Regions from separate parts of the Bacillus sp. VA13 genome, predicted to be linked through region 3. Evidence: riboswitches for the same ligand, from Rfam matches in the RefSeq annotation. Region 3 holds a riboswitch; each other region holds the start of a gene.

Region 1 (7,509 bases), on a different contig from region 3:
GTCTTCGTCAATTAAAAGAATAGGGTTTGCGTCTCCGCGTGCTTTTTCACTAAGCATCAGCACACGTGATTCTTGTTCCGCATTCGCTTTAGAAGCGCCATGTTCGATTTTGCCGATTCCGTTAAAGATAGAAGAAGCAGAATCCTTCATCACACCGTGCTTCAAGATATATCCTTCTGAAGCTTTACCGAAATGGATGATTTGTGTTGTAAAGTTCTCTGTTTGCTCTCCTCTTCCGACAACAACCGTTTTCGTATCGCCGTATGTGCCGTCACCGTAAAGGTTTGTTGTGTTTTCGGAAATCGTGTCACCATCGTTCATCAGGCCGAGAGCCCACTCGATTTTGCTGTCGCGTCCGCGAGCAGCACCGCGGCGGTTCACATATGTTGTCACACCGCTAGACAGATTATCCACCGCACCGTATGTCACGCTGGCATTATCACCTGTGATGACCTCACTGATAATATTGAAGACTGCGTCTTTCGGGTTTACAGTGCTGATGTAGTTTTCTACATACGTTACAGAACTGTGGTCTTCAGCCACAATCAGTACGTGGTTGAAGAGAGCCGTATCATTGCTTTCGTGGACATAAACAGCCTGAACCGGCGTCTCCACCTGAACATTTTTCGGAACATAAAGGAATGCTCCTCCGTTAACAAGAGCTGCGTGAAGTGCAGTTAATTTATGCTCGTCAACCTTCACGCCGTCCTTCATAAAGTATTTCTCCACCAAATCGCTGTGCTCGCGTGCGGCAGTCAGAATATCAGTGAAGATGACACCTTTGTCTTTCAATTCTTGAGAAAGAGAAAGGTATGCCGGCGTCTGGTCACGCTGTACATATAATGTTTTATCTTCGTTTTCAACATCGATCAGCGCTTTTACTTCATCAGTCAAATCTTCCAATGAAGAAAGCGGTTCGTTATCAACTGTATGCTTCGCGAAATTCGTGAAGTTCCAGTTTGTGATTTTTGTTTTATCAGGCTTCGGCATCGGCAGATCCTCAGCTTGTTCAAGAGCCTGTAAGCGCAGGTCTTTCAGCCAGGCAGGTTCTTGATGCTTTTCGGAAAAGCTTTTGAGATACTCCTGATCTACGGATAGTTTTGTACCTAGTGTCATGTTAATCCCCCTAACGCTTACGCTTCTTGACCTACAGTTTCGTCTTCAATACCAAGTTCTTGTTTGATCCAGTCATAACCTTCTGCTTCAAGACGCTGTGCAAGCTCTGCACCGCCGGATTTTACAACACGGCCTTGCATCATAACGTGAACAACATCTGGAGTGATGTAGTTTAACAGGCGCTGATAGTGAGTGATCATCAGGCAGCCGAAGTTTTCGCTGCGCATTTTGTTGATTCCTTTAGATACAACTTTCAGTGCATCAATATCAAGACCTGAGTCGATTTCATCAAGGATGGCGATTTTCGGTTCAATCATCATTAATTGAAGGATTTCGTTGCGTTTTTTCTCCCCGCCTGAGAAGCCTTCGTTAAGGTAGCGCTGGGCCATTTCAGGGTCCATTTCAAGGAACTCCATGTTTTCGTCCATTTTGCGGATGAATTTCATAAGAGAAATTTCATCGCCTTCTTCTCTGCGCGCGTTGATTGCTGAGCGAAGGAAGTCGGCATTTGTCACACCGCTGATTTCACTTGGGTACTGCATCGCAAGGAATAAACCTGCCTGCGCACGCTCGTCCACTTCCATCTCCAGTACATCTTTGCCGTCAAGCGTGATGCTTCCTTTTGTTACTTCATATTTAGGATGCCCCATAATAGCAGCTGACAAAGTGGATTTACCTGTTCCGTTCGGTCCCATTACGGCGTGGAACTCTCCGCCTTTTATTTCAAGGTTTACACCCTTTAAGATCTCTTTCCCTTCGATTTCAACGTGAAGATCTTTGATCGTTAATGTTGAAGCAGCCATATCTATACCTCCAAAAATATATAATCATTATTCTCATTTTATTCTCATTCTAATTTTATAACAAATGAAAAGTAAATACAACTTTTTATCGTGCCTTGCACATTCCTCAAGTTTAACAAAGATCTGCACTTTATTAAAGCGATTGAAAAAGAAAAAGAGTGGATTCCCACCCTTTTTTAAAAGATTGATTTTCTCAATAACCTCCCGCAGAAATCCGCTTGCTCTTTTCATAATCAAGCTCTCTCTGCCGCTCTACTTTCATTCTTGTTTCCAGCCGGCGTCCGTATTCCTCGTATCCAATTCCGTGAGACAGAAGCATTGCTTTTTCCATTTCTGACGTATAATCGAGGTCCAGTCTATCCTGGCTGCTGCAAATAATGAATCAATCCCTTCATATATTTGCTTCTATTGTATCAACGCTGCAATGGATACCGCAAAAAGGATATGGCTTGAAATAACGGCAGATGAGACGAAGGCATCCTTTTAGATCAAATGAGAATGGTTTTTCGGAATATTCCTTCTCTTAATGCGTGGTGTTTCCAAATTCCTCTATGCACTGCTGGACAACTGTCACGCCTTGGCTGAGAGCCGCGCCGCCTCCAAATGCCGCCGCCACACTGACGGCTTCGAGAATATTTTCTTCTGTCGCTCCCTCATCAAGACAGCCTTTTGTGTGATAGATCATGCAATATTCATCCTGGGCATTGATGGCGATTCCGAGGGCGATCAGCTGTTTTTCTCTTTCAGTCAGAGAATTGCCGGCAAAGCATTGTTCAGTAAACTCGTTAAACTTTCTTCCCATCAGCGGCATCTTTTGTTCAAATGTGCCTAAACCTAATTTATACTGTTTTAGCGCGTCCTGCATGCTTCCTCTGTCTTGATTCAAAGAAAATCCCTCCATCTGTTTAACATTCCTTTTTATTATGAACAGCTTTTAGGAAAATACCCGAAAAAAACCCCGGATTTCTCATCCGGGGTTTCAGTCTTATTCAGATACAGGAAGCACAGCTCCGTCGTATTTTTTCTCGATGAAGTCTTTGATCTTTTTAGAGTGAAGAACTTCCATTAGCGCTTTGATTTTTGCAGAATCTTCTTCGCCTTTTCTTACCGCAATGATGTTAGCGTATGGGTTGTTTTTCGTTGATTCTACTTCAATCGCGTCTTTTTTAGGATTTAATTTATTTTGGATCGCATAGTTTACATTGATGAAGACCGCGTCTCCTTCTTTGTTATCATATGCTTTTGCCGTTAATTCAGGCGCTACTTTTTTGAATTCAAGGTTTTTCGGGTTTTTCTTAATGTCTTTCAATGTTGCGTCAACTGTTTCCACTTTAGAATCAAGTGTGATTAATCCTGCGTTTTCAAGCATTGCAAGCATACGGCCTTGTTCAGCGACGTTGTTTGTCAGGATAATTGTCGCACCGTTTGGAAGGTCTTTCAGTGATTTGTATTTTTTAGAGTAAATACCAAATGGCTCTAAGTGAACAGCTCCGGCATTCACAAGTTTGTAATCTGTGTTTTCTTTCATTTCTTGCTCAAGGTAAGGAATGTGCTGGAAGTAGTTCGCATCCACTTCTTTATCAGCTAAAGCTTTGTTGTACATCTTGTAATCACTAAGCACTTTCACTTTCAGCGTGTAGCCTTTTTCTTTCAACAATGGTTCAGCTTCTTTTAAAATTTCCGCATGCGGTGTTTTTGTCGCTGCAACCACAATTTCTTTCTTGCCGGATTCAGCGCCGTTATTTGAACCGCAGGCAGCCATAACCCCTGCAAACACAAGCAGTAATGCACCCAAAAATAGCTTTTTCAATGTAAATCCTCCCTTATCGTTTGTCTATAATATTTGTTATTACATCACCGATGATTTGAATAATAAAGACGATGATTAAAATAAACACAGTAGCAACGAAGGTAACATCAGCATTATTAGACTGATATCCTTCTACGTACGCAAGGTTTCCAAGGCCGCCTGAACCGATGGCTCCGGCAATTGCCGTTGAGCCAATCAAAGCGATGGCCGTAACCGTGATCCCAGAAATAAGAGCCGGCATAGACTCCGGAAGCAGCACTTTGAAAATAATCGTAGACGTTTTAGCGCCCATTGATTTAGCGGCTTCTATCACACCTTTATCAACCTCGCGCAATGCGATTTCAGCAAGGCGCGCGTAAAACGGTGCCGAACCGATCACCAGCGCCGGCAATGCGGCGTTAGGCCCTAAGATCGTGCCGACTAAGAACTTCGTAAACCCTAACAGTAAAATAATTAAAATAAGGAATGGAATCGATCTGAATATGTTGACAATGGCCGCAATCACAGAGTTGACCGCTTTATTTTGCCAAAGGCTCCCTTTGCTTGTCAGGAAAAGCAGCAAGCCGAGGATCACCCCGATGACAAAAGCAAACAATAAAGAGATCAGCGTCATATAAAGTGTTTCATATGTCGCGTTCCACAACTCAGTTAAATCAACGTTCGGAAAGTATTTTTCAAACATTCGTGATCACCTCTGCTTTCACCTGTTTGTCATTAATGAACCGGATCACGTTTTGCACTTCTTCCTCGTCTCCATCAATATGGATGAACAGTGAACCGTAAGCTCCATCCTTCGTCTGAGAGATTTTCCCTTGCAGAATATTGACGCTGACATTGAAGTTTCTGATCATCTCTGTAATCAGAGGCTGTTCAGCAGAATCACCGACAAATGTGAGCTGAACCATTTTTCCTGATGCTGTTTCATCAAGAAGGTGCTGTAGCGTTTCTTTCGTTTCTTCCGGCTCTGTCACCTGCTGAACAAATCGTTTTGTCATGTCTTCCTTCGGATTTTTGAAGACATCGAGAACTTCGCCTTCTTCCACAACCTTTCCGTTTTCCATGACAGCGACTCTGTTGCAGATTTTGCGGATGACATGCATTTCGTGTGTGATCAGCACAATCGTCAAACCGAGTCTTTCATTAATATCGGACAATAGATCCAAAATTGAATCTGTCGTTTGCGGATCTAATGCTGATGTCGCTTCATCGCAAAGGAGAACCTTCGGATTGTTTGCAAGCGCTCTGGCGATTCCGACACGCTGCTTTTGCCCGCCGCTCAGCTGAGACGGATAAGATTTTTCTTTTCCTTCTAAACCTACCAGTTTAATCAGTTCATCGGCGCGCTTGATCCGTTCGCTCTTTTTCACCCCGGCAATTTCTAAAGGAAACATGATATTGTCTCTAACGGTCCGCGACCAAAGCAAATTGAAATGCTGGAAAATCATGCTGATTTCATGGCGTGCATTTCTTAAAGCGCGTCCGTTCACTTCATTAATCTTGGTTCCCGCCACTTCCACGGTTCCTGAGGTTGGTTTCTCAAGGCCGTTCAGCAGACGGATTAAGGAACTTTTACCAGCTCCGCTATATCCTATAATTCCAAAAATCTCACCTTTTTTAATGGAAAGCGAGACATTTTGGACAGCATTGACATCTCCGTGTTTCGACTTATAAACTTTTGAAACATCTTGAAGATTGATCAAAGCAATCACCTGCCTTAACACTATTCTAAGAAATCTTCCGGGTTTTTCTGCAAAAGAAAAGCCTTTCTGCACACTTGAGCAGAAAGGCTTATATAAAATGCCTTTCTCTCATCTTTCAAAGCTGAACGCTTCGTGTGAATTGGCACCATTTCAACAGCGTTGATGGTTGCCGGGCTTCATAGGGCACTTCCCTCCACCTCTCTTGATAAGAGAAATATATAGTCTTTTTCGTCCGGAAATTCTTAATGTAGAATAGCATGGCGAATGATTAAATGTCAATAAAATAAATGATGTCAACTTTTACTATTATAATAATTACCTATTTTTTAATTCTTTAAAATCCTCTGAAAAAATCCGTTCGTCAGCCAGAGTATGGCTTCTAGTTTTAACAGGGCCCTGAATGACCCCTTTACTTTGAGGCTTCCGCTCTGAATAAGGTGCTGAAGGGAAATGTCTCCGTGCAATAAGTCAATAATTTCTGTTTGGTTTCCGTAAAAGGTCAGGTTGGACGTTTGGGGCGAAGAAATTTTTTTCATTTCTCCCTGTTCGTTTATTGAGACGGTTAAGGCTTCTGTTTCTCCTTGGAAGGTAATGAGCAATGTCGAAGCGTTCAAAAGGGGTTTTAAAAACAGATGCTGATACTCATCTTCTAAAACTTCCGCTTTCTCCATATGTACAACCTCCTATTTGTTGGTCATACATACACATTTCTCTTTCTGGCGCAAGAACCCCTTTATAAAACGAACGACAATTTCATTGGATTGTGCAGAGAAATATGTCATAAATGGGATGCGGAAGATGATTTTTGTTTGATCAGCTCATATAAATAAGAAACAGAGTGAAACGCATATCCTCTTTCGACCACTTTTCCGCCTTTAAACAGCAGAAAACAAGGGACGCTTTCAATTTGATATGCTTTTGCGAATGTCGGAGAGTAATTGACATTGTTTTTATAGAAGGCGACATCAGGCAGCATTTCTTTCACCACTGTCAGCATTTTGCTTGCAAGCTGGCAGGTGCCGCAAAACGGAGTATATAAATAAAGGAGATACACATCATCTTCAATGTGCTCAAGCTCATATTCTTGGAGTTCTTTCATGCTATACACCTCGGGATTTTCTTTCAAGAAAAATAGTATGGACATTCAAATTCGCACGCAGCAATACAGAGGCGACATGGTGCCTGGGTGCAGCCGCTACTTCCTTATAGGCTCTGTCGATATGGAGATGGCAGGCTTCGTTAAATTCTCTTTTCAGCTGTTTTCTTAATTTCTCGCCTGATTCATCAGCATCAACTAATATATAGACGTCTTTATCGTAAAGCTCGTCAGCCAATTCCTCAAGCTTCAGCTGGCTGATTGTTCCATTTGTGCAGATAATGCGCACTGGTTCATTCAGGACGCTTTCGATTTTCTCTTTATCTGTTTTCCCTTCGACAATCATAACCTTTTCCAGCTCATCCATCTTCATCTTCTTCACCTGCCGCGTCATATTTGAAACGTTCAGATTGTAAAAGAAGGCAGTGAAATTCACCGCCAACATTAACACCAGCCGTTTTCGTAGTCACAATCCACGTATTTTTCGTCGTTTCCTGAGACCACATCAGCTGTCTTATAAAATTTCTCATTTTCAAAGGAATAACCGGACTTAAGCTCATATTCATTCATGCTTGTCATTTGGCCGATCATCTCATTTTCATGATATAACGAGAGCCGGCCATTTTGAAAGCGGCCTGTCACATCATTGGTGACATCGAGCTTTTGTTTGCTGAAAGCCATATTGGACACCTCCCATAACGTTAGCGTGTCCAATTGCCTTTACAGCTATCCTGTTTTAGTCTTCTTGTGTCATCTCTTCGTATTGCTCTGCTGTCATCAGTTTTTCAATTTCAGAAGCGTCAGACGGCTCAACGACGATCATCCATGCTTTTTCGTACGGAGATTCGTTGACGAATTCCGGACTGTCATCAAGATCTTCGTTTACTTCCACAACAGTTCCGTTAATCGGTGCATAAAGCTCAGATACCGTTTTAACGGATTCAACACTGCCAAATGGCTCGTCCGCTTTGATTTCAGCGCCGA
Region 2 (7,509 bases), 1.4 Mb from region 3:
ATGCTTTCTTCTCCCCTAGAAAAAAATATCAATAAATTATTTTTCTGAATTTTCCGTGTGGATTGGGTAAATCAATGATGATGGAGAAATAAAAGGATAATAACAAGGCTTTCGACGAATCGAAAGCCTTGTTGTCTGTTACACAAAGATGACTTCTTTAGGCTGATGGCTCAGCTCTTCAGGCATATACCGTTTTTCGATATTGATGCTGTGCCAGATCATAAAGATCAGTACAGTCCATATTTTACGGCTGTTATCAGCCTTGTCCGCACAATGGTCTTCAAGAAGCTGAAGAACATAATCCTTGTGGATATAAGCATCCGTTTGGCTTTCCTGAATCATGTTCCGCACCCATTCGTTCATTTCGTTTTTCAGCCAATGACGGATCGGTACAGGGAAACCAAGCTTTTTGCGGTTTAATACGTGCTCAGGCACAATTCCTTCAGCGGCTTTGCGAAGAAGATACTTCGTCGTGCCGTTCTTCGTTTTCAGCTCATCAGGAATTTTTGAAGCGACGTCAAATACGACTTTATCCAAGAACGGCACACGCAGTTCCAAAGAATTCGCCATCGTCATTTTATCCGCTTTTAACAAAATATCGCCGCGCATCCAAGTATGGATATCGACATACTGCATTTTGTTGATATCGCTGTATGAGCTGCTTTCTGTAAAGTAAGTTTTTGTCACATCACGATATGAAAGATTCGGATTATAATGCTTCAGCAGCTGTTTTTTAACAGATTCCTCGAAAATTTTCGCGTTACCGATATAACGATCCTGAAGCGGAGTACAACCGCGCTCAAGCAGGCTCTTTCCTCTCATACCTTCAGGCATAACAGCCGCAACGTGCAGAAGCATCTTTTTTAGGCCTGACGGAATGCGTTCAAACGGTTTAAGCGAAAGCGGCTCACGGTAAATGTTATATCCGCCGAAGAGCTCATCCGCACCTTCACCTGATAAAGCAACCGTTACATGTTTTTTCGCTTCTTTTGCAACAAAGTACAACGGAATCGCTGCAGGATCAGCAAGCGGATCATCAAAATGCCATACGATCTTCGGAAGCTCGTTCATGTATTCCTCAGGCGAAATGACTTTACTGATATTTTCAATGCCAAGTGCCGCTGCAGTTTCTTTCGCTACATCGACTTCACTAAAGCCCTGCTGTTCAAATCCGACAGAGAATGTTTTTAAGCTTGGATGAAATTCCTTCGCAACGGATACAATAAAGGAAGAATCAATTCCGCCAGACAGGAATGAACCGACAGGAACGTCACTTCTCATATGAACGTTTACAGAGTCATAGATCGCGTCTCTGACTTCTTTCACAAGCTTATCTTCTTCAGTCTGAACTGGCTTAAAGTTCGCTTTGAAATACGTTTTGAATGTGATATCGCCGTCCGGGCGGATTGTGAACTGTGAACCCGGCTCTACTTTTTTCACATTGGCATCAAGCGTGTTTGGTTCAGGAACGAATTGGAAAGACATGTACTGCTGCAATGCCTCTTTATCTATTTCAATATCATTCTGAGCAACCATTAAACTTTTTCTCTCTGAGGCAAAATAAACCTGATCATTGATCGTTGTGTAGTACAACGGTTTAATGCCGAATGGATCTCTTGCTCCATAAAGCACATGATCGTTTTTATTCCAAATCAGAAAGGCAAACATACCGCGGAGTTTGGACGCCGCTTCTTCTTTGTAGTGACGGTAAGTCGCAAGAAGAACCTCTGTGTCCGAATCCGTGTTGAATGTATACCCCTTTGCTTCAAGTTCTTCTCTCAATTCAATATAGTTATAGATTTCTCCGTTAAAGATAATCCAATATGTTTCATCTTCATATGATAAAGGCTGTCCGCCATTTTCTACATCAATAATGCTGAGCCGTCTGAATCCGAATCCAACGTGCTCATCATGGAAATATCCATCACTGTCAGGACCGCGGTGAACGATCATTTGGTTCATTTGTTTGATTAGTTCTTCTTGATCAGCGGTTTGAGCTAACGGATGCTTGTTAAAAACCCCGACAAATCCACACATAGTATTGCCTCCATAATTAAAATTGTCATCATTGAACCCCTATTTATAGACGCTGTGAATAGTATTTGGTTTCACGGTTATGTAAAAAAATAAACATGAATACAACGTGAAAAAGGGAAAGCCGCTTAACGAGTAAGCGGCTATAAAGTTATTCTCCTAACGCTTCTTTACGCAGCTGCTCCGCTTTGTCTGTACGTTCCCACGGAAGATCAACATCGTGGCGTCCAAAGTGGCCGTACGCAGCAGTTTGTTTGTAGATCGGACGGCGTAAATCAAGCATTTTGATAATGCCGGCAGGTCGTAAATCAAAGTTATTGCGAACAACTTCAATCAGTTTTTCCTCAGAAGCTTTACCGGAACCGAATGTGTTGATTGAGATTGATACAGGCTGTGCAACACCAATCGCGTAAGCAAGCTGTACTTCGCAAGAATCAGCAAGCTCAGCCGCAACGATGTTTTTCGCAACGTATCTTGCTGCATAAGCCGCAGAACGGTCTACCTTCGTTGCATCCTTACCTGAGAACGCTCCTCCGCCGTGGCGCGCATAGCCGCCGTAAGTATCAACGATGATTTTGCGTCCTGTAAGTCCCGCATCCCCTTGAGGGCCTCCGATAACGAAACGTCCTGTAGGGTTGATGAAATATTTTGTTTCTTCATCAATCAGCTCTTCAGGAACAACCGGATTGATAACATGTTCTTTAATGTTGCGCTGGATTTGCTCAAGCGTAATTTCAGGGTGGTGCTGAGTTGAAATAACAATCGCGTCAATGCGGACAGGTTTGTTATTTTCATCGTACTCAACCGTTACCTGTGTTTTGCCGTCAGGGCGAAGGTATGGAAGAATATCTTCTTTACGGACTTCACTCAGGCGGCGGGCTAATTTATGAGCAAGTGAAATTGGAAGAGGCATAAGCTCTTTCGTTTCGTTGCACGCGTAACCGAACATTAAACCTTGGTCACCCGCACCGATCGCTTCAATTTCTTCGTCGCTCATTGTGCCTTCACGGGCTTCAAGCGCTTGGTCTACACCCATTGCAATATCAGCAGACTGCTCGTCAATTGATGTTAAAACCGCACAAGTTTCCGCATCAAATCCGTATTTCGCACGTGTGTATCCGATTTCTTTAATGGTTTGGCGAACCGTTTTCGGAATGTCAACATACGTAGATGTTGTGATCTCTCCGCTGACAAGCACCAAACCAGTTGTCACAGACGTCTCACAAGCAACACGCGCGTTAGGGTCTTTCTTTAAAATTTCATCTAAAATGCTGTCAGAAATCTGGTCACAGATTTTATCCGGATGCCCCTCCGTAACAGATTCTGATGTAAATAAACGACGATTTTTACTCATGATTTGCTTCCTCCTGCACAAGGCCTCCCGAAAGACCTTGTATATATGATACGGAACTCGCTCCCTCTTATACAATGTAACGTTATATTAGAGAATGTTAATTGGCATATTTATGAAATAAAAAAACCTTTTCCATCGAGGAAAGGGTTTGGTCTTTGTGCCTTTCACTCTTATCGCTCAAGGAATCATACAACCTTGCAACAGGTTAGCACCTTGGTTGTCTCACACAGTTGAACATAATAAATAACAGAGAAACCGGTTGCTGGGCTTCATAGGGCCTGTCCCTCCGCCAGCTCGGGATAAGAGTATCCGCTCAATGAAATATCTTATCGTAAAAGGGTTTGCAATGTCAATATGATTCAGAAGAAATAGGCACCTATATCGAGGGAAAACATTGGAAAACGCACACACAAAAAACAATAAATAGTATAGACTATTTGAAAATATATGTTATACTAATTCACAATTAGCAAAACACAAAAAACGATAAAGGAAGGTTTCATATGAACTCAGTTGATTTAACCGCTGATTTACAAGCCTTATTAACAAGCCCAAATGTGCGTCATAATTTATCAGCAGCACAGCTTACAGAAAAAGTACTCTCCCGGAACGAAGGCATTTTAACTTCCACGGGTGCTGTTCGGGCGACAACAGGCGCTTATACAGGACGCTCACCTAAAGACAAATTTATCGTGGAGGAAGAAAGCACGAAAAATAAGATCGATTGGGGGACGGTGAATCAGCCGATTTCAGAAGAAGCGTTTGAGCGGCTGTACACGAAGGTTGTCAGCTATCTGAAACAGCGAGATGAGCTGTTTGTTTTCGAAGGATTTGCCGGCGCAGATGAAAAATACAGACTGCCGATCACCGTCGTAAATGAGTTCGCATGGCACAATTTATTCGCAAGACAGCTGTTTATCCGCCCGGAAGGCAATGATAAGAAAACAGTTGAACAGCCGTTTACCATTCTTTCTGCTCCGCATTTCAAAGCGGATCCAAAAACAGACGGCACACATTCCGAAACCTTTATTATTGTCTCTTTCGAAAAGCGGACGATCTTAATCGGCGGAACAGAGTATGCCGGAGAAATGAAGAAGTCCATCTTCTCCATTATGAATTTCCTGCTCCCTGAAAGAGATATTTTATCCATGCATTGCTCTGCCAATGTCGGTGAAAAAGGCGATGTTGCCCTTTTCTTCGGACTGTCTGGAACAGGCAAGACCACCCTTTCAGCCGATGCTGACCGCAAACTGATCGGCGATGATGAACACGGCTGGTCTGACACAGGCGTCTTTAATATTGAAGGCGGATGCTACGCCAAGTGTATTCATTTAAGCGAAGAAAAGGAGCCTCAGATCTTTAACGCGATCCGCTTCGGGTCTGTTCTCGAAAATGTTGTTGTGGATGAAGATACACGTGAAGCCAATTATGATGATTCATTCTATACCGAAAACACGCGTGCGGCTTACCCGATTCATATGATTGACAACATCGTGACACCAAGCATGGCAGGCCACCCTTCAGCAATTGTATTTTTGACGGCTGATGCATTCGGAGTCCTGCCTCCGATCAGCAAACTGACGAAGGAGCAGGCGATGTATCATTTCTTGAGCGGTTATACGAGCAAGCTTGCCGGAACCGAACGCGGTGTGACATCTCCTGAGACGACGTTTTCCACATGCTTCGGCTCACCGTTCCTGCCGCTTCCTGCTCACGTCTATGCTGAAATGCTCGGCAAAAAGATCGATGAACACGGCGCAGACGTTTTCTTGGTCAATACCGGCTGGACCGGCGGCGGCTACGGTACAGGCGAGCGCATGAAGCTTTCTTACACGAGAGCGATGGTCAAAGCAGCGATTGAAGGCAAATTAGAGGATGCAGAAATGATGACTGACGATATTTTTGGCCTGCATATACCGGTCCATGTTCCTGGCGTTCCTGATCATATCCTTCAGCCTGAAAACACGTGGAGCAACAAGGAAGAATACAGAGAAAAAGCTTTCTACCTCGCAAATGAATTCAAAGAGAATTTTAAAAAGTTCGCACATACAGATGCCATTGCACAGGCAGGCGGCCCTCTCGTTTAAAAAGCAAAAGCCAAGAGCAATTACGCTCTTGGCTTGTTTTAATTGACAGAATGCAAAGAAGTCAGCTTGTACGTAATGATGGTCCGGCCGTCTTCCCATTGAAGTTTCTGCACTTCAGCTGTGCCTGACTTTTCGCCGAACTTTGTTTTGCGCACATCCATCGGAATCTCCATCGGATATACACGGTATCCGTCTTTCTCTAACGTAAATATATTTTCATCTATTCGAACTTCTTGTCCTTTTGTCACAATCAGTGTATTAAATTCAACAGGCATTCCCAAAGTGAAATCCCCTTTCGTTCTCTTTTTTCTTTATCATAACATATTTCACCGTCAGCGGTTTTTCATCCATTGCGTGAGCTGCCGCACGATACGCCGGTTTTCTTTTGGCGGGAAATAATGTGTGAATGTACTGTAATACCATGTCTCCACCGGCTTATGCAGCTGTTTTAGCTTCTCTTCAAATAAATAGGAATGCTGAATCGAAACATTTTGGTCTTTTTCTCCATGGATTAATAGCACGGGTGCCTGAATTTTGTTTACTTGGTCAAACGGTGTTCTCCATTTGTATTCCTCAGGCACCTTTTTCGGTGTTCCGCCGATGACTCTTTTCATCATTCGCCGCAAATCCTGCCGCTCCTCATATGTAAGGATCATATCACTGACGCCTCCCCAGGAAACGAATGAAGCTGCATGCCGGCCCATTTCAATCGCAGTGAGCATTCCCATAATTCCGCCGCGGGAAAAACCGAAGATATGGATTCTGTCCTTCTTAACATTTGGATGCTGCTGAAGCAGGCGAAAAGCGGAAAAAGCATCCTCTCTGTCTTCCCCGGCAAAATCCTCGTTGCCTTCTCCTCCTTGATTTCCTCTGTAAAAAGGAGCAAACACAACAAACCCTTGGGTTGCAAACTGGATAATCCGGCCAGGCCGAACCATGCCCACGCTTTTAATCCCGCCGCGCAAATATAAAAATCCGTCATATTGTCCCGGTGCCGCCGGCTCAGCCAAAAGCCCCTTTACCCGTAAGCCATTTGAAAGATAGCAGATCGTATACAGACGCACATGCTGGCTTGGCGACGGAAATCTTCTTTTCTCAACAATCAAAGCAGCCGCCTCCTTTTTCTATATGCTTTCCTTACTCCAAAATTACATCCTGAGAACCTGACTAGGCATTCACACATTTTTATACCCATCATACGATATGTAAAGCAAAAAAGGATATAAACTTGATGCTAAATAAGGAGGTTGTCTATGTGAACAAATGGTTAAGGCTGGGCTGCGCCTGTGTCGGCAGTATATTTCTGATGATCGCCCTAGCGGCTTGCAAGCAGGAAGAAACGCTCACCAAAGTCAAAGTAGCTGAAGTGACCCATTCGATTTTTTACGCGCCTTTATATGTTGCTGAGTCTAAAGGATTTTTCAAGGAAGAAGGGCTTGATGTCGATGTAAATACGACCTGGGGCGGCGACAAAACGATGACATCGCTTCTTTCAAACGGCTCAGACATCGCACTTGTCGGGTCAGAAACATCTATTTATGTCGAAGCGCAAGGAGCTAAAGACCCTGTCATTAATTTCGCCCAGCTGACTCAGACAGACGGAACGTTTCTTGTCGCGAGAGAAGATGTTAAACAGTTCGACTGGGATCAGCTGAAAGGAAAAACGTTTCTCGGCCAAAGAAAAGGCGGCATGCCGCAAATGGTCGGTGAGTATGTGCTGAACAACCATAAGATTGACCCGCATAAGGATATTGACCTCATCCAGAACATAGACTTTGCCAATATCGCCAATGCATTTGCTTCTGGAACCGGCGAGTATGTGCAGCTCTTTGAACCGCAAGCTTCTCTCTTTGAGAAAAAAGGCATCGGCCATATCGTGGCTTCGTTCGGAGAAGAATCAGGCCAGGTTCCTTACACAACTTTCATGGCAAAACAAAGCTATCTGAAAAAACATGAAGACACAGCCGTCAAGTTTACAAGAGCTATTTATAAGGCGCAACAGTGGGTGGAAAATCACTCAGCGAAAGAAATCAC
Region 3 (7,509 bases):
TGAAGTCAGCCAAGCGGTCAATATCCCGATTATCGGAATGGGAGGCGTGCAGACGGCCGAAGATGCATTGGAGTTTCTTCTCGCGGGAGCAAGCGCGGTCGCTGTCGGAACAGCAAACTTTGTGAATCCTTTTGCATGCCCGGACATGATTGAACAGCTTCCATCTGTTTTGCGTCAATACGGCTATCAATCAATTGAAGAATGCATCGGAAGGAGCTGGAACCATGAAAAACAACCTGCCCATCATCGCGCTTGATTTTGCATCAGCTGAAGAAACACTTGCGTTCTTAGCGCCTTTTCAACAAGAACCGTTATTTGTAAAGGTTGGAATGGAACTTTTTTATCAAGAAGGGCCTTCTATAGTTAAACAATTAAAAGAAAGAAATTGCGAGCTGTTTTTAGATTTAAAGCTTCATGACATCCCGACCACTGTAAACAAAGCGATGAAGCGCCTTGCCGGTCTCGGGGTGGACCTCGTCAATGTTCATGCGGCCGGAGGCAAAAAAATGATGCAAGCAGCTCTGGAAGGCTTAGAAGAAGGAACGCTTTCCGGAAAAAAACGCCCGTCACTTATCGCGGTAACCCAGCTGACAAGTACATCTGAACAAATGATGAAGAATGAACTGCTGATCGAAAAGCCTCTGATCGACACGGTCGTGCACTACAGCAAGCTGGCAGAAGAAAGCGGGCTTGATGGAGTGGTCTGCTCTGTTCATGAAGCACAAGCCATTTACCAAGCGGTGTCGCCTTCATTTCTGACTGTCACTCCGGGGATCAGGATGTCAGAGGACGCTGCGAATGACCAAATCCGCGTAGCGACACCTGCAATTGCAAAAGAGAAAGGTTCATCAGCGATTGTGGTAGGACGCTCGATTACCAAAGCGAAAGACCCAGTAAAAGCCTATGAAGCTGTCAGACTCGAATGGGAGGGAATCAAATCATGAAACAAATCATCGCAAAACATCTATTAGACATCCAAGCTGTATTTTTACGCCCGAACGAGCCATTTACATGGGCAAGCGGCATTTTATCGCCAATCTACTGTGACAACCGCCTTACGCTATCTTTCCCGGAGGTCAGAAATGATGTCGCCTCAGGTATCAGCAAGCTTGTCGAAGAGCATTTTCCTGAAGCTGAAATGATTGCGGGAACAGCTACAGCCGGTATTCCTCATGCTGCTCTGGCGGCTGACCGTTTGAATCTTCCGATGTGTTATGTGAGAAGCAAGCCGAAAGCGCACGGAAAAGGCAATCAGATTGAGGGAGCTGTTCAAAAGGGGCAAAAAACTGTCGTTATTGAAGACTTAATCTCCACAGGAGGAAGCGTACTTGAAGCTGCGGCAGCTTTACAAGCGGCTGGCTGTGAAGTGCTCGGTGTCGTCTCCATTTTTACGTACGGGCTCCCTAAAGCGCAGGAAGCCTTCGCAAAGGCAGAACTTCCATACTACTCTTTAACTGATTACGATACGCTCACAGAGGTCGCGCTCGAAAACGGAAATATTCATTCGGACGATCTAGAAAAGCTGAAAACGTGGAAACGAAATCCCGAGTCAAAAGATTGGTTTAAAAAATAAGAAATAAATTTCGGTGATGTATAGAGGCTTCAAAGCCTTGTTGTACTTGGAAACAGGCCACTCGGCCTGTTTTTTTATTAATCCTATAAAAAAAGTCGGGTTGACTTATGTTAGAATTGTGCTAAAATTTACTACAAATCTAAAAACTTATCAAGAGCGGCTGAGGGACTGGACCTATGAAGCCCGGCAACCTGCATAGTTTGTAAGGTGCTACTTCCAGCAAAATGAATTCCATTTTGAAAGATAAGGGCTACATGCTGTTCCTGTCTTTCTTTCCGCCGGATTGAAAGTTTTTTATTTTAAGAGGAAAAAAGGCTGTTTGTGATAACAGCAGCCGCGCATCACATTACAATTGGGAAAAGACAACCGGCAGAAAGCTACTGTTTGTTTGTCTCCGAAAGGAGGAAAGAAGAAATGTTAACGTACGATAATTGGGAAGAACCAACGATTACATTTCCGGAAGACGACCCTTATAAAGGAGCGCTTTCAGTTTTAAAGTGGGCATACGGCCATTACGGCAATCAGCTTGTTTATGCCTGCAGTTTCGGAATTGAGGGAATCGTTCTGATTGACTTAATTTATAAAGTAAAAAAAGACGCAGAGATTGTGTTTCTTGATACAGGACTTCATTTTAAAGAAACCTATGAAACGATTGAACGAGTGAAAGAGCGTTATCCGGGTCTTAATATCATCCTGAAAAAACCAGACCTTACCCTTGAGGAGCAAGCCGAAGAACATGGTGACAAACTGTGGGAAAGAGAGCCGAATCAGTGCTGCTATCTTAGAAAGGTTGTTCCTTTAAGAGAGGCGCTTTCAGGACATCCAGCCTGGCTTTCCGGTCTGCGCCGCGATCAAGGGCCAAGCCGTGCCAATACGAATTTCTTAAACAAAGATGAAAAATTCAAATCAGTAAAAGTATGCCCGCTTATCCATTGGACTTGGAAAGACATTTGGAGATACACATCCCGGAATGAGCTGGACTACAATCCGCTTCATGATCAAGGATATCCTAGTATTGGCTGCGCGCCTTGCACGGCTCCTGCTTTTACCGCAGAGGATTTACGTTCAGGCAGATGGAATGGTATGGCGAAAACAGAATGCGGACTGCATGAATAAGGAGCTGCAAAATGGAACTAGCCGCTATTTTATTTAGCTTGTTTTTCGCGATGAATATTGGTGCAAGCGGCGCTGCAGCTTCGATGGGAGTTGCTTACGGCTCTGGAGCCATTAAAAAGAAAACCTACGCTTTGATCCTATGCGCAGTCGGTGTGCTGGCCGGGGCGGTCATTGGCGGGGGCGAGGTTGTAAAAACCATCAGCTCCGGGATTATCCCCGAGCAGACGATTACACTGACGATTGTTTGCATCATTATTGGAGCCGCTGCGCTGTCGCTCTTTACGGCTAATCTTCTCGGCATTCCTTTGTCGACAAGTGAAGTAACAGTCGGCGCAGTTGTCGGCGTGGGAGTGGCTTACAAAGTATTGTTTGTGAACAACCTGCTGGTCATTGTGTCGTTTTGGGTTTTTGTCCCGCTGTTCGCTTTCGGTTTCACATATTTTGTATCTAAGCTGTTTCGTTATTTTAAGATTGAAATTAAATCTTCTAAAAAGCAAAAAATCCTTGGCATTGTTTTGTTAGGTGCCGGATTTTTTGAAGCATTCTCTGCCGGTATGAACAATGTGGCGAATGCCGTTGGCCCGTTAGTGGCGGCCGGTGTGCTGGATGTAACGAAAGGAACCTTATACGGGGGAGCTTTTGTTGCTCTTGGCGCGTTGTTATTAGGCCGGCGGGTGTTAGAAACAAACGGGAAGAAAATTACGAGATTCTCAAAAGGAGAAGGCATTCTCTTATCCGGTACAGGAGCCGGACTGGTGATCATCAGTTCTGTATTTGGGATGCCGGTGCCCTTGGCGCAAGTCACGTCATCGTCTATTATCGGAATAGGCATGGCAAAAAACGGTCCGAACGTGTTCCATAAACAAGTTGTTCAAACGATGCTGAAGGTATGGATTGTATCGCCGTTTTTATCTTTATCAATTTCTTATCTGCTTGTATCCTTGTTTTTAAAAGCGGATTATTATTCAATCTTTATCATGGTAAGTGTGCTTTTAGCGGCGGGCGGTGCCGTCAGCCTGACGAAGGCCATACGTAAAGAGAGACGCTCTGTCCACGAACAAGGCGGGGGAATCTGATCATTAATCTGAGTTATTTTATATGTTAACTAGGAGGAAATCGATATTATGAGCTTAGCACCACACGGAGGAACATTAGTAAACAGAGTAGATGAATCATATGATGTGAGCAGCATTCAAAAAGAAATTGAACTTGATTTGATTTCTTTCGCAGATTTGGAATTAATCGGAATCGGTGCATACAGCCCGATCGAAGGCTTCTTTAATGAAAAAGATTACGTATCTGTTGTCGAAAGCATGCGTCTTTCTTCCGGCGTTGTCTGGTCCCTTCCAATCACGCTTCCGGTTGATGCGCAAAAAGCAGCGGAACTGTCAGTCGGTGAAACGGTAAAGTTAACGTATGAAGGAGAAACATACGGCGTTATCCAAATCGAAGACCTATACGTGCCTGACAAACAAAAAGAAGCTGTCAATGTGTATAAAACGGATGAGCAGGAGCACCCGGGTGTTAAAAAGCTTTTCAGCCGCGGCAATACATACGTCGGCGGACCAATCACATTGACTAAAAAAGCTTCAAAACAGTTCCCTGAGTTTACGTTTGAACCGGCGGAAACAAGACGCCAGTTTGCGGAAAAAGGCTGGGAAACCATTGTTGGTTTCCAAACAAGAAATCCTGTTCACAGAGCGCATGAATACATTCAAAAAACGGCTCTTGAAACAGTAGACGGCTTGTTCTTAAACCCGCTGGTAGGTGAAACAAAATCTGATGACATCCCAGCTGATGTGCGGATGGAAAGCTACCAAGTGCTTCTTGACAATTATTACCCGAAAGACCGCGTGTTCCTCGGCGTCTTCTTAGCGGCGATGCGTTATGCGGGACCGAGAGAAGCCATTTTCCACGCACTTGTCAGAAAGAACTACGGCTGCACGCATTTTATTGTCGGCCGCGATCACGCAGGTGTAGGTGACTATTACGGAACATACGAGGCACAGGAGCTGTTTGACACATTTAAACCTGAAGAGCTCGGGATTACACCGCTGAAATTCGAGCACAGCTTCTTCTGTGAAAAATGCGGAAATATGGGAACGGCGAAAACGTGCCCTCACGGCAGAGAACATCACGTCATCTTATCAGGCACTAAGGTAAGAGGCATGCTGAGAGACGGTGTGCTGCCTCCTGCAGAATTCAGCCGCGCAGAAGTCGTAGAAGTGTTAATCAAAGGTATGAAGAAAAAAGAAGAAGCAGGCGTATCTTAAGGAGGACTGGCAGTGACAAATCGCGATATCGTATGGCATGAAGCCTCTATTACAAAAGAAGAGTATCAGAAAAAAAACAAGCACAAAAGCTCCATTCTCTGGCTGACAGGGTTAAGCGGTTCAGGCAAATCAACCATTGCCAATGCAGCTGCGAGAGAATTGTTTGAGCAGGGCTACCAAGTCATTGTGCTGGACGGGGATAATATCCGTCACGGCTTAAATAAGGATCTTGGTTTTTCTGATGAAGACCGAAAAGAAAACATCCGCCGAATCGGAGAGGTGGCAAAGCTTTTTGTTCAGCAGGGCACCATTGTGATTACTGCTTTTATCTCTCCTTTCCGCGAGGACAGAGAACAGGTTCGCCAGCTTGTGGAAGCAGGCGAATTCAATGAGGTATACATTAAATGCGACCTCGATATTTGTGAACAAAGAGATCCGAAAGGGCTCTACAAAAAAGCTAGAAACGGGGAAATTCCGTTCTTTACGGGAATTGATTCTCCTTATGAAGAGCCGGAAGCACCGGAGCTCGTTCTTGATTCAGGACAGCATGACCGTGAAGCGTGCAAAAATCAGCTGATCGAGTTTGTCAAACAAAAATTGAGCTAAATGTGATCTGCTGTGTTCTTCTCAGATGCCGGAATGCAAGCGAGAACAACATCACAGCGAATGTTCTGGAAGAACTCGAATAGATCGGGGGAAATACGATGGGGAAAGTATATATTGTAGGAGCGGGTCCCGGAGACCCTGATCTGCTCACAATTAAAGCGCTGAAAGCCATTGAAAAAGCTGATGTCATCTTATATGACAGATTAGTAAATAAAGAGATTTTACAATATGCCAAAGAGCAAGCAGACCTGATCTACTGCGGGAAGCTTCCAGATTTTCATACGATGAAGCAGGAAACCATCAATCGATTTCTTGTGAAGTATGCGCAAAAAGGGAAAACCGTTGTCAGACTGAAGGGCGGAGACCCATTTGTGTTCGGCAGAGGAGGGGAAGAAGCGGAATGCCTCTCTGAAAACGGAATTCCGTTTGAAATCATCCCCGGCATTACATCAGGAATTGCGGCAGCCGCTTATGCCGGGATTCCTGTTACTCATCGGGATGCGGGCTCTAACGTCGCTTTTGTAACGGGGCATTATAAAAAAGACGAAGATTTTGAGGAAAAGTGGAAAGCGCTGGCTACAGGAATTGATACACTTGTCATCTATATGGGTATCAAAAACGTGCAGCAGATTGAAAGAAAACTTCTTGAAAACGGCCGGGACGGTTCTACGCCGGCAGCCTTTATTCACTGGGGAACAACGGACAAGCAAAAATCTGTTTTTTGTACAGTTGACACCCTTTCAGAAACGGTGATAAAAGAAGACATTAAAAATCCGAGTTTAATTGTCATTGGAAATGTTGTAAATTATCACTATAAGCTGGAATGGTTTGAATCTGAGCTGAAAAAACAAGATTTAAGCGAGGCGTTGTAAAAATGAAGCAAGCAATTTTATATGTCGGTCACGGCAGTCGGATAAAAAAGGCGCAGCAAGAAGCCGCAGCCTTTTTGGAAGGATGCAAGGCGCACGTCTCTGCGCCTGTACAGGAAATCAGCTTTTTAGAGCTTCAGGAGCCGACAATTGAGACAGGGTTTGAAGCATGTGTGAAGAAAGGCGCCACTCATATCGCAGTGGTGCCTCTGCTTCTTTTAACAGCTGCACATGCAAAACATGATATTCCCGAAGAAATTGCGCGTGCTGCATCCCGATATCCTTCGGTCCGCGTTTCATACGGAAAGCCGATCGGGATTGACGAAGAAGTAGTCAAAGCTGTATATCATCGAATGAAAGACATAAGTGTTCCGTATGAAAATGCCAGAGTTGTGCTCATCGGGAGGGGGAGTTCAGATCCCGATGTAAAAAGAGACGTAACCGGTATTGCCAATCTCCTTCAAAATATGATTCCGGTGAAGGAAGTCATCCCGTGCTTTTTGACAGCATGCGGCCCGAATTACAGAGAGGTTTTTTCAGAACTTAAAAAAGATGACGGCGTGACAACCTTTGTCGTTCCATATTTGCTTTTTACCGGCATGCTGATGAATGAAATCGAACGAGAGGTTCAGACATTAAAGGCTGATAATCCGAATGTCTACCTTTCTTCCTATATCGGTTTCCACCCTCATGTGAAAAACGCATTTTTGAACCGTGTAAGAGAAACTGTCGAAAATCCCGAGGGACAATTTGATTTTGACGGAGGTTCATATGCTCCCGCTGCACATTAGCCTGGAAAAGAAAAAGGTTGTCATTGCGGGCGGCGGCAGCATCGCTCTCAGAAGGCTGAAAACGGTGCTTTCTGAGGGAGCTGATATTACGCTTGTCAGTCCGGATGTTGAACCGGAAATCAAGCAGATGGCAGACAATCGCCGTATCAGATGGATCAGCCGCACGATTGAAAAAGAAGATTATCTCGATGCTTTTTTGATTATTGCCGCGACGGATAATGCGACAGTGAACAAAGAAATTGCTCTAACCGCTTCACCTTTTCAGCTTGTCAATTGTGTCA
Region 4 (6,883 bases), on a different contig from region 3:
TCTTTCGAAGGATGGGATTATAAAAGCTTCTAGGACATTCAAAGATCAGATGTGGGCGGTTGCCGATGTGGCGCGTGCTCCCTTTCATGACCGCCAATTCGATGTTGTCTTGTCGATTTTTTCACCATCCAATTATGCAGAGTTTCATAGGCTGCTGAAGGATGATGGCATGCTCATAAAAGTAGTGCCGCGAAAAGATTATTTAATAGAATTAAGGCAATTTTTATATACTGATTCACCAAGGCGTACGTATTCCAATATGGCAGCTGTTGAGCGTTTTACAGCGAATGTTGAACACAGCCATCATGTGAGGCTGCGTTATGTCAAAACGCTTGATCGCCAAGCGATACATTGGCTGCTCCAGATGACGCCGCTCGCCTGGTCTGCGCCGGAAGACAGAGTCAGGCTGCTGAAAGAGATGAAATCAGCCGATATTACGGTTGATGTTGATATCTTAATAGGAATGAAATGAATGGCAGAGGAAAGCTCCGAAAAAAGGAGCTTTCCTTTTTTTAATCGGAATAGTTGGCCCCCGCTTCCCGTACATATGGAAAGGGGACGGGAACGGTCGATGCGGAGAGTATTTGTAAACGCTTTCCCATCCGTGGAAATGGGGGATGTGTGTGGAACTGATCATCATTCTATTGGCGTTAGGCTTGCTGATGTTTACGGCGTATCGGGGATTTTCTGTCATTTTGTTTGCGCCGATTTGCGCGTTATTTGCGGTGCTGCTGACAGATCCAAGCCATGTGCTTCCTTTTTTCTCCTCGATTTTTATGGAGAAGATGGCGGGTTTTATTAAGCTGTATTTCCCGGTATTTTTACTCGGTGCGATTTTTGGAAAAGTCGTTGAAATGTCCGGGCTTGCGGCATCGATTGCGAAAACGATTGTCAGGCTTGTCGGGGCAAAAAGAGCGATACTTGCCATTGTGCTGATGGGCGCTATCTTGACGTACAGCGGCGTCAGCCTATTTGTTGTCGTGTTTGCCGTGTATCCGTTTGCGAAAAATCTGTTCCGAGAAGCTAACATACCGAAACGCCTCATCCCGGGAACGATTGCTTTAGGGGCTTTTACATTTACAATGGACGCACTTCCGGGGACGCCGCAAATTCAAAATGTCATCCCGACGACGTTTTTCAAAACAGACATTTATGCCGCTCCTTGGCTTGGCTTGTTCGGCGCAGTGATTGTGCTGGCAGCGGGCATGATGTATTTGGAATCGAGGCGAAAAAAAGCGCAGACATCCGGCGAAGGCTACGGCGGTTTTGATTCGGAGAATACTGCTGCTCTTGAATCGCCTGAGTTCACGGCCGAACCGGACAAAAGCCCGGTGCAGCATGCGCTTGCCTTTGTCCCGCTTATACTCGTAGGTGCAGTGAATAAATGTTTCACCATATACCTTCCAAAGTGGTATCCGAATGGATTTGATTTTTCATCGATCGGATTAAAGGAATTCGGCAAGCTCGATATTTCTTCAGCGGCTGCTATTTGGTCGGTGGAGCTCGCTCTGGTGATTGGCATCATTACAACGATTTTATTTGATTGGAGAAGGGTGTTTGCCCAAATGAAGGAAGGGCTGAATGAAGGGATCGGCGGTGCCTTGCTGGCATCTATGAATACGGGTGCCGAGTATGGTTTCGGCGGCGTTATCGCCGCGCTGCCGGGGTTTCACAAGCTGAGCAGCGGAATCTCGCACACCTTTACCGATCCGCTTGTGAACGGGGCCGTCACGACAACTGCACTGGCGGGGATCACCGGATCGGCTTCAGGAGGTATGGGCATTGCACTAAGCGCGATGTCGGATCAATACTTGCAGGCGATTCAGGCTTACAACATTCCGCCGGAAGTGATGCATCGAGTCATATCGATGGCATCAGGCGGCATGGATACGCTGCCGCATAATGGCGCTGTTATCACGCTTCTGGCCGTGACAGGACTAACTCACCGGCAATCGTATCGGGATATTTTTGCAATCACGCTCATTAAAACGGCTGCCGTATTTGCTGTGATCGCGATTTACAGCCTGACCGGTCTAGTGTAAGAGAAAACGAAAGGGGCATCAATATGGGAAAAGTACTGTCATCAAGTAAGGAAGCTGCGGAACTGATTCATGATGGAGATACACTGATCGCAGGAGGATTCGGGCTCTGCGGCATTCCTGAACAGCTCATTTTGGCGATAAGAGATCAGGGAGTAAAGGATTTAACCGTTGTCAGCAACAATTGCGGAGTTGATGACTGGGGGCTTGGTTTGCTTTTGGCTAACAGGCAAATCAAGAAAATGATCGCATCCTATGTCGGTGAAAATAAAATTTTTGAGCGGCAGTTTTTAAGCGGAGAGCTTGAGGTTGAACTTGTTCCCCAAGGAACGCTCGCTGAGAGAATTCGTGCAGGCGGTGCGGGCATACCGGGATTTTACACGGCGACAGGCGTTGGTACTTCAATAGCAGAGGGAAAAGAACATAAAACGTTCGGAGGCCGGACATATGTACTGGAGCGAGGCATCACCGGCGACGTGGCGATTGTCAAAGCGTGGAAAGCGGACACCATGGGGAATTTGGTTTTTCGGAAAACGGCGAGAAATTTCAATCCCGTTGCCGCCATGGCAGGGAAGATTACGATTGCCGAGGCAGAAGAAATCGTGGAAGCGGGAGAGCTCGATCCAGATCATATCCATACGCCGGGAATTTACGTACAGCATGTGGTGCTTGGCGCGAGCCATGAAAAACGGATTGAAAAGCGAACAGTCCGACAAGCGGCGGGAAAGGGTGAGGCGAAATGAAAGAAGCGAGAAAACGAATGGTCAAACGGGCTGTACAAGAAATCAAGGATGGCATGAACGTCAATCTTGGGATTGGAATGCCAACGCTTGTCGCAAATGAGATACCCGATGGCGTTCACGTCATGCTTCAGTCAGAAAACGGCTTGCTCGGGATCGGTCCGTATCCTGTGGAAGGAACGGAAGATGCGGATTTGATCAATGCAGGAAAGGAAACAATCACTGAAGTGACGGGGGCTTCCTATTTTGACAGCGCTGAGTCATTCGCAATGATAAGAGGCGGGCATATCGATTTGGCTATCCTCGGCGGCATGGAAGTTTCTGAGCAGGGCGATTTGGCCAATTGGATGATCCCAGGGAAAATGGTAAAAGGGATGGGCGGCGCCATGGATCTCGTCAACGGGGCGAAACGGATCGTTGTCATCATGGAACATGTCAATAAACATGGCGAGTCAAAGGTGAAAAAAACATGCTCGCTTCCGCTGACAGGCCAGAAAGTCGTACACAGGCTGATTACGGATTTGGCTGTTTTTGATTTTGATAACGGCCGCATGACACTGACGGAGCTTCAGGAAGGTGTCACAATTGAAGAGGTTTATGAAAAAACAGAAGCCGCTTTCGCTGTAAGCCAGTCTGTGATCAAACAAAATTCTTAATGGGAGGGTGTTTGACATGAAAAAACAAGTCGCCTTGGTGACTGGGGCAGCCGGCGGAATCGGATTCGAAATCGCGAGGGAATTCGCCCGTGAAGGCGCTAGCGTCATCGTTTCGGACCTTCATCAGGAAGCATGCGAAAAGACCGCTTCCAAGCTTGCAGAAGAAGGTTTTGACGCAGCAGCCATTCCGTGTGATGTGACAAAGGAAGCGCAAGTCGCTGATACGGTAAACGCCATCCAAAAACGATACGGCCGCTTGGATATTTTGGTGAACAATGCCGGTATTCAGCACGTCGCCCCGATTGAAGAGTTTCCGACAGAAACCTTTGAACAGCTGATCAAGGTTATGCTGACGGCGCCCTTCATCGCGATGAAGCATGTTTTTCCGATCATGAAAAAACAGCGGTTTGGCAGAATTATTAATATCGCATCTGTTAATGGTTTAGTCGGCTTTGCGGGGAAATCCGCTTATAATAGTGCCAAGCACGGCGTCATTGGACTGACAAAGGTGGGGGCGCTGGAAGGTGCGCCCCACGGCATTACAGTCAACGCGCTCTGTCCGGGTTATGTCGATACACAGCTTGTCCGCAATCAGCTGAGCGATCTTTCGAAAACGAGAAATGTCCCTTACGACTCCGTGCTTGAACAGGTCATTTTTCCGCTTGTGCCGCAAAAACGATTGCTTTCCGTCAAGGAAATCGCGGATTATGCGGTGTTTTTGGCAAGCGAGAAAGCGAAGGGTGTCACCGGGCAGGCTGTCGTCCTTGATGGAGGCTATACCGCTCAATAACATAAAAAACACACTTGCTCCGCCAGGGAATCAAGTGTGTTTTTTCTTTGCTTATTTCCAAACATCGTTAGCGATCTCAACCACATGGCGCAGCTTCGCCCATTGCTGTTCTTCAGTCAGCTTGTTGCCTTCCTCAGTTGAAGCGAATCCGCATTGAGGGCTGAGGCAAAGCTGGTCTAAGCTCACATAGCGGGACGCTTCTTCGATACGGCGTTTTACATTGTCTGGATGTTCAAGCTCACCGAATTTAGATGTCACTAAGCCAAGGACAAGCTGAAGATCAGAGCGCTTCACATAACGGAGTGGTTCAAATCCGCCTGAGCGTGAATCATCATACTCTAGGAAAAGCCCGTCCAGGTTCAAGCCGTCAAAAATGGTTTCGGCTGCTGCGTCATAGCCGCCTTCCGCTGTCCAAGTGGACTGGAAGTTGCCGCGGCAAATGTGCATTGTTACGGTCAAGTCATCCGGACGGTCTGCAATCGCGTCGTTAATGGATTTCGCAAACAGCTGGCGAAGCTCATCAGGCGTTGTTCCGAACGCTTCGATTTGTTTTAAGCCTTTTTCAGATAAGAAAACAGCCCATGCTGTATCATCAAGCTGGAGGTAGCGGCAGCCTCTGTCATAAAACGCTTGAATCGCTTTTTTATATGCTTTGGATACATCGTGCTGGAAAAGGTGATAGTCGTTTTTGTATGCATCCTTTTCCAGCTTTCCGCGGAAAAACAGCATATTCGGGCTTGGGATTGTCATCTTTGGTGTCGCGTCACCGGCAATGCTATGGAGAAAGGAGTAATCTTCAAGCATTGGGTGAGTTGAAAAGTCGATATCACCGGTCACTTTTATGCCGCGTGCTTTTGTCTGTACGTTATGGAATTGAATGCCCTGCTCAGGAGTAAACGGCTCAACGCCATCTAAGTTTTCAAGGAAATCAAAGTGCCACCACGCTCTGCGGAATTCACCGTCTGTCACGACGTTCAGGCCGGTTTCCTTCTGTTTTTCCACAATGCGGGTGATTTCATCGTTTTCGATTTGGCGAAGCTGCTCAGCCGTAATCTCGCCGGCCGCTTTTTGCAGCCGCGCTTTTTTAACGGGCTCAGATCTCAGCAGGCTTCCGACTTGATCCGCGCGAAACGGCGGTTTTTTTCTTTGAAGTGATTTTTGTTCTGCGGGTGTTGTTTGTTGTGGCATGTTGTCCATTCCTTCTTTCCATTCGAATATAAAAAAGCTCTTCCTTTGGATAAGGAAGAGCTTGTATGACAATCTCAACCTTATCTTCAAGAGCAATCATTGCTCTAAAGGATTTAGCACCATTCTGTTAAACAGCGGTTGCCGGGTATCGCAGGGCCAGTCCCTCCACCTCTCTTGATAAGGAAAACCTTTTTATGAAATTTTCTGATAGTATCTATTATTCACACATTTTATGTTTCTGTCAATGATAGATTATCTCCACACATCGTTGGCGATGTCGATCACATGGCGCAGCTTCGCCCATTGCTGCTCCTCTGTCAAAAGATTGCCTTCTTCTGTAGAGGCGAAACCGCACTGCGGGCTGAGGCACAGCTGATCCAGGCTGACAAAGCGCGCCGCTTCATTGATTCGGCGCTTCACATCCTCAGGATTTTCAAGCTCGCCGTATTTCGATGTAATCAAACCGAGTACAATTTGCAGATCCTTGCGTTTCACGAAACGGAGCGGATCAAAGTTACCGGAGCGGTCATCATCGTATTCCAAGAACAGGCCGTCCAAATGTAAGCCATCCAAAATCGTTTCCGCTACAGCGTCATAGCCTCCAGATGCCGCCCAAGTTGAACGGAAGTTGCCGCGGCAAATGTGCATCGTGATTGCTAAATCATCAGGCCGATCTGCCACTGCATCGTTAATCGTTTTGGCGAATAAGGCAGGCAATGTTTCTGGATCGCCGCCAAGCGCTCGGACGACCTCTCTGCCTTTTTCCTCAAAGAAGAGAGACCATGACGTATCATCAAGCTGAAGATAGCGGCATCCAGCGTCATAGAAGGCTTTGATTGCTTTTTTGTACGCTTGGGCCAGATCATGAAAGTATTCCTCTTGGTCGTCATAAATCCCTTTATCGGCTTTTTCACCGAAAAACAGCATATTCGGGCTCGGAATCGTCAGCTTTGGTGTCGCGTCACCGGCAGTCTCATGTAAAAATTGATAATCGGCAAGCGCGGGGTGGCTCGTAAAATCGAGTTTTCCCGTCACTTTGATGCTGCGTGCTTTTGTTTTCGCATGATGGAACTGAATCCCTTCAGCCGGGATGAACGGTTCCACACCGTCAAGCCCTTCCAGGAAATCATAATGCCACCAGGAACGTCGGAATTCCCCGTCTGTTACCACATCGAGACCGATTTCTTTTTGTTTTTCCACAGTGCGGGTGATCTCTTGATTTTCGATATCACGAAGCTGTTCCGCAGTGATCTCGCCAGCCGCTTTTTTTTGCCGGGCTTCTTTCACCGGAGCAGATCGCAGTAAACTGCCGACATGATCGGCACGGAAAGGAGCTTTGATTTGTTTTTCTGTTTTTTGTCCTGCAACATTTGTTTGTTGAGCCATGTCATTCGCCTCTTTTCTGAAATGTGTTGTGCATGAAAAAAGCTCTTCCTTTGAGTAAGGAAGAGCTTGAATGATCAAATCTCC

The links. A riboswitch is a leader RNA that binds a small molecule or an ion and turns the genes downstream of it on or off. The one in region 3 is predicted to bind S-adenosylmethionine.
Region 1: another riboswitch for S-adenosylmethionine. It lies ahead of metN (methionine ABC transporter ATP-binding protein MetN); the one in region 3 lies ahead of AC0C66_RS00500 (phosphoadenylyl-sulfate reductase).
Region 2: another riboswitch for S-adenosylmethionine. It lies ahead of metK (methionine adenosyltransferase); the one in region 3 lies ahead of AC0C66_RS00500 (phosphoadenylyl-sulfate reductase).
Region 4: another riboswitch for S-adenosylmethionine. It lies ahead of AC0C66_RS09310 (5-methyltetrahydropteroyltriglutamate--homocysteine S-methyltransferase); the one in region 3 lies ahead of AC0C66_RS00500 (phosphoadenylyl-sulfate reductase).

Annotation. Positions count from the first base shown of each region.
Region 1 is NZ_JBVQPP010000005.1:115,418-122,926, reverse strand. Features, by position in the region: gene sufD (Fe-S cluster assembly protein SufD) at 1-1,116, opposite strand, end outside; gene sufC (Fe-S cluster assembly ATPase SufC) at 1,134-1,919, opposite strand; gene AC0C66_RS18215 (YuzK family famiily protein) at 2,113-2,250, opposite strand; gene AC0C66_RS18210 (carboxymuconolactone decarboxylase family protein) at 2,443-2,820, opposite strand; gene metQ (methionine ABC transporter substrate-binding lipoprotein MetQ) at 2,905-3,729, opposite strand; gene metP (methionine ABC transporter permease MetP) at 3,743-4,411, opposite strand; gene metN (methionine ABC transporter ATP-binding protein MetN) at 4,404-5,429, opposite strand; SAM riboswitch class I at 5,535-5,641, opposite strand; gene AC0C66_RS18190 (SCP2 sterol-binding domain-containing protein) at 5,756-6,100, opposite strand; gene AC0C66_RS18185 (thioredoxin family protein) at 6,208-6,528, opposite strand; gene AC0C66_RS18180 (toprim domain-containing protein) at 6,530-6,892, opposite strand; gene AC0C66_RS18175 (YusG family protein) at 6,970-7,206, opposite strand; gene gcvH (glycine cleavage system protein GcvH) at 7,262-7,509, opposite strand, start outside.
Region 2 is NZ_JBVQPP010000001.1:1,531,702-1,539,210, forward strand. Features, by position in the region: gene alaP (alanine permease AlaP) at 1-2, opposite strand, end outside; gene asnB (asparagine synthase (glutamine-hydrolyzing)) at 139-2,037, opposite strand; gene metK (methionine adenosyltransferase) at 2,186-3,388, opposite strand; SAM riboswitch class I at 3,556-3,694, opposite strand; gene pckA (phosphoenolpyruvate carboxykinase (ATP)) at 3,892-5,475, shown strand; gene AC0C66_RS07925 (DUF2584 domain-containing protein) at 5,514-5,756, opposite strand; gene AC0C66_RS07930 (alpha/beta hydrolase family protein) at 5,808-6,581, opposite strand; gene AC0C66_RS07935 (ABC transporter substrate-binding protein) at 6,731-7,509, shown strand, end outside.
Region 3 is NZ_JBVQPP010000001.1:95,580-103,088, forward strand. Features, by position in the region: gene AC0C66_RS00485 (dihydroorotate dehydrogenase) at 1-256, shown strand, start outside; gene pyrF (orotidine-5'-phosphate decarboxylase) at 225-944, shown strand; gene pyrE (orotate phosphoribosyltransferase) at 941-1,573, shown strand; SAM riboswitch class I at 1,718-1,823, shown strand; gene AC0C66_RS00500 (phosphoadenylyl-sulfate reductase) at 1,988-2,689, shown strand; gene cysP (sulfate permease) at 2,701-3,765, shown strand; gene sat (sulfate adenylyltransferase) at 3,814-4,962, shown strand; gene cysC (adenylyl-sulfate kinase) at 4,975-5,568, shown strand; gene cobA (uroporphyrinogen-III C-methyltransferase) at 5,667-6,440, shown strand; gene sirB (sirohydrochlorin chelatase) at 6,443-7,228, shown strand; gene sirC (precorrin-2 dehydrogenase) at 7,209-7,509, shown strand, end outside.
Region 4 is NZ_JBVQPP010000002.1:212,164-219,046, forward strand. Features, by position in the region: gene AC0C66_RS09285 (methyltransferase domain-containing protein) at 1-472, shown strand, start outside; gene AC0C66_RS09290 (GntP family permease) at 624-2,042, shown strand; gene AC0C66_RS09295 (CoA transferase subunit A) at 2,066-2,782, shown strand; gene AC0C66_RS09300 (CoA transferase subunit B) at 2,779-3,435, shown strand; gene AC0C66_RS09305 (3-hydroxybutyrate dehydrogenase) at 3,452-4,225, shown strand; gene AC0C66_RS09310 (5-methyltetrahydropteroyltriglutamate--homocysteine S-methyltransferase) at 4,277-5,413, opposite strand; SAM riboswitch class I at 5,491-5,597, opposite strand; gene AC0C66_RS09315 (5-methyltetrahydropteroyltriglutamate--homocysteine S-methyltransferase) at 5,666-6,799, opposite strand.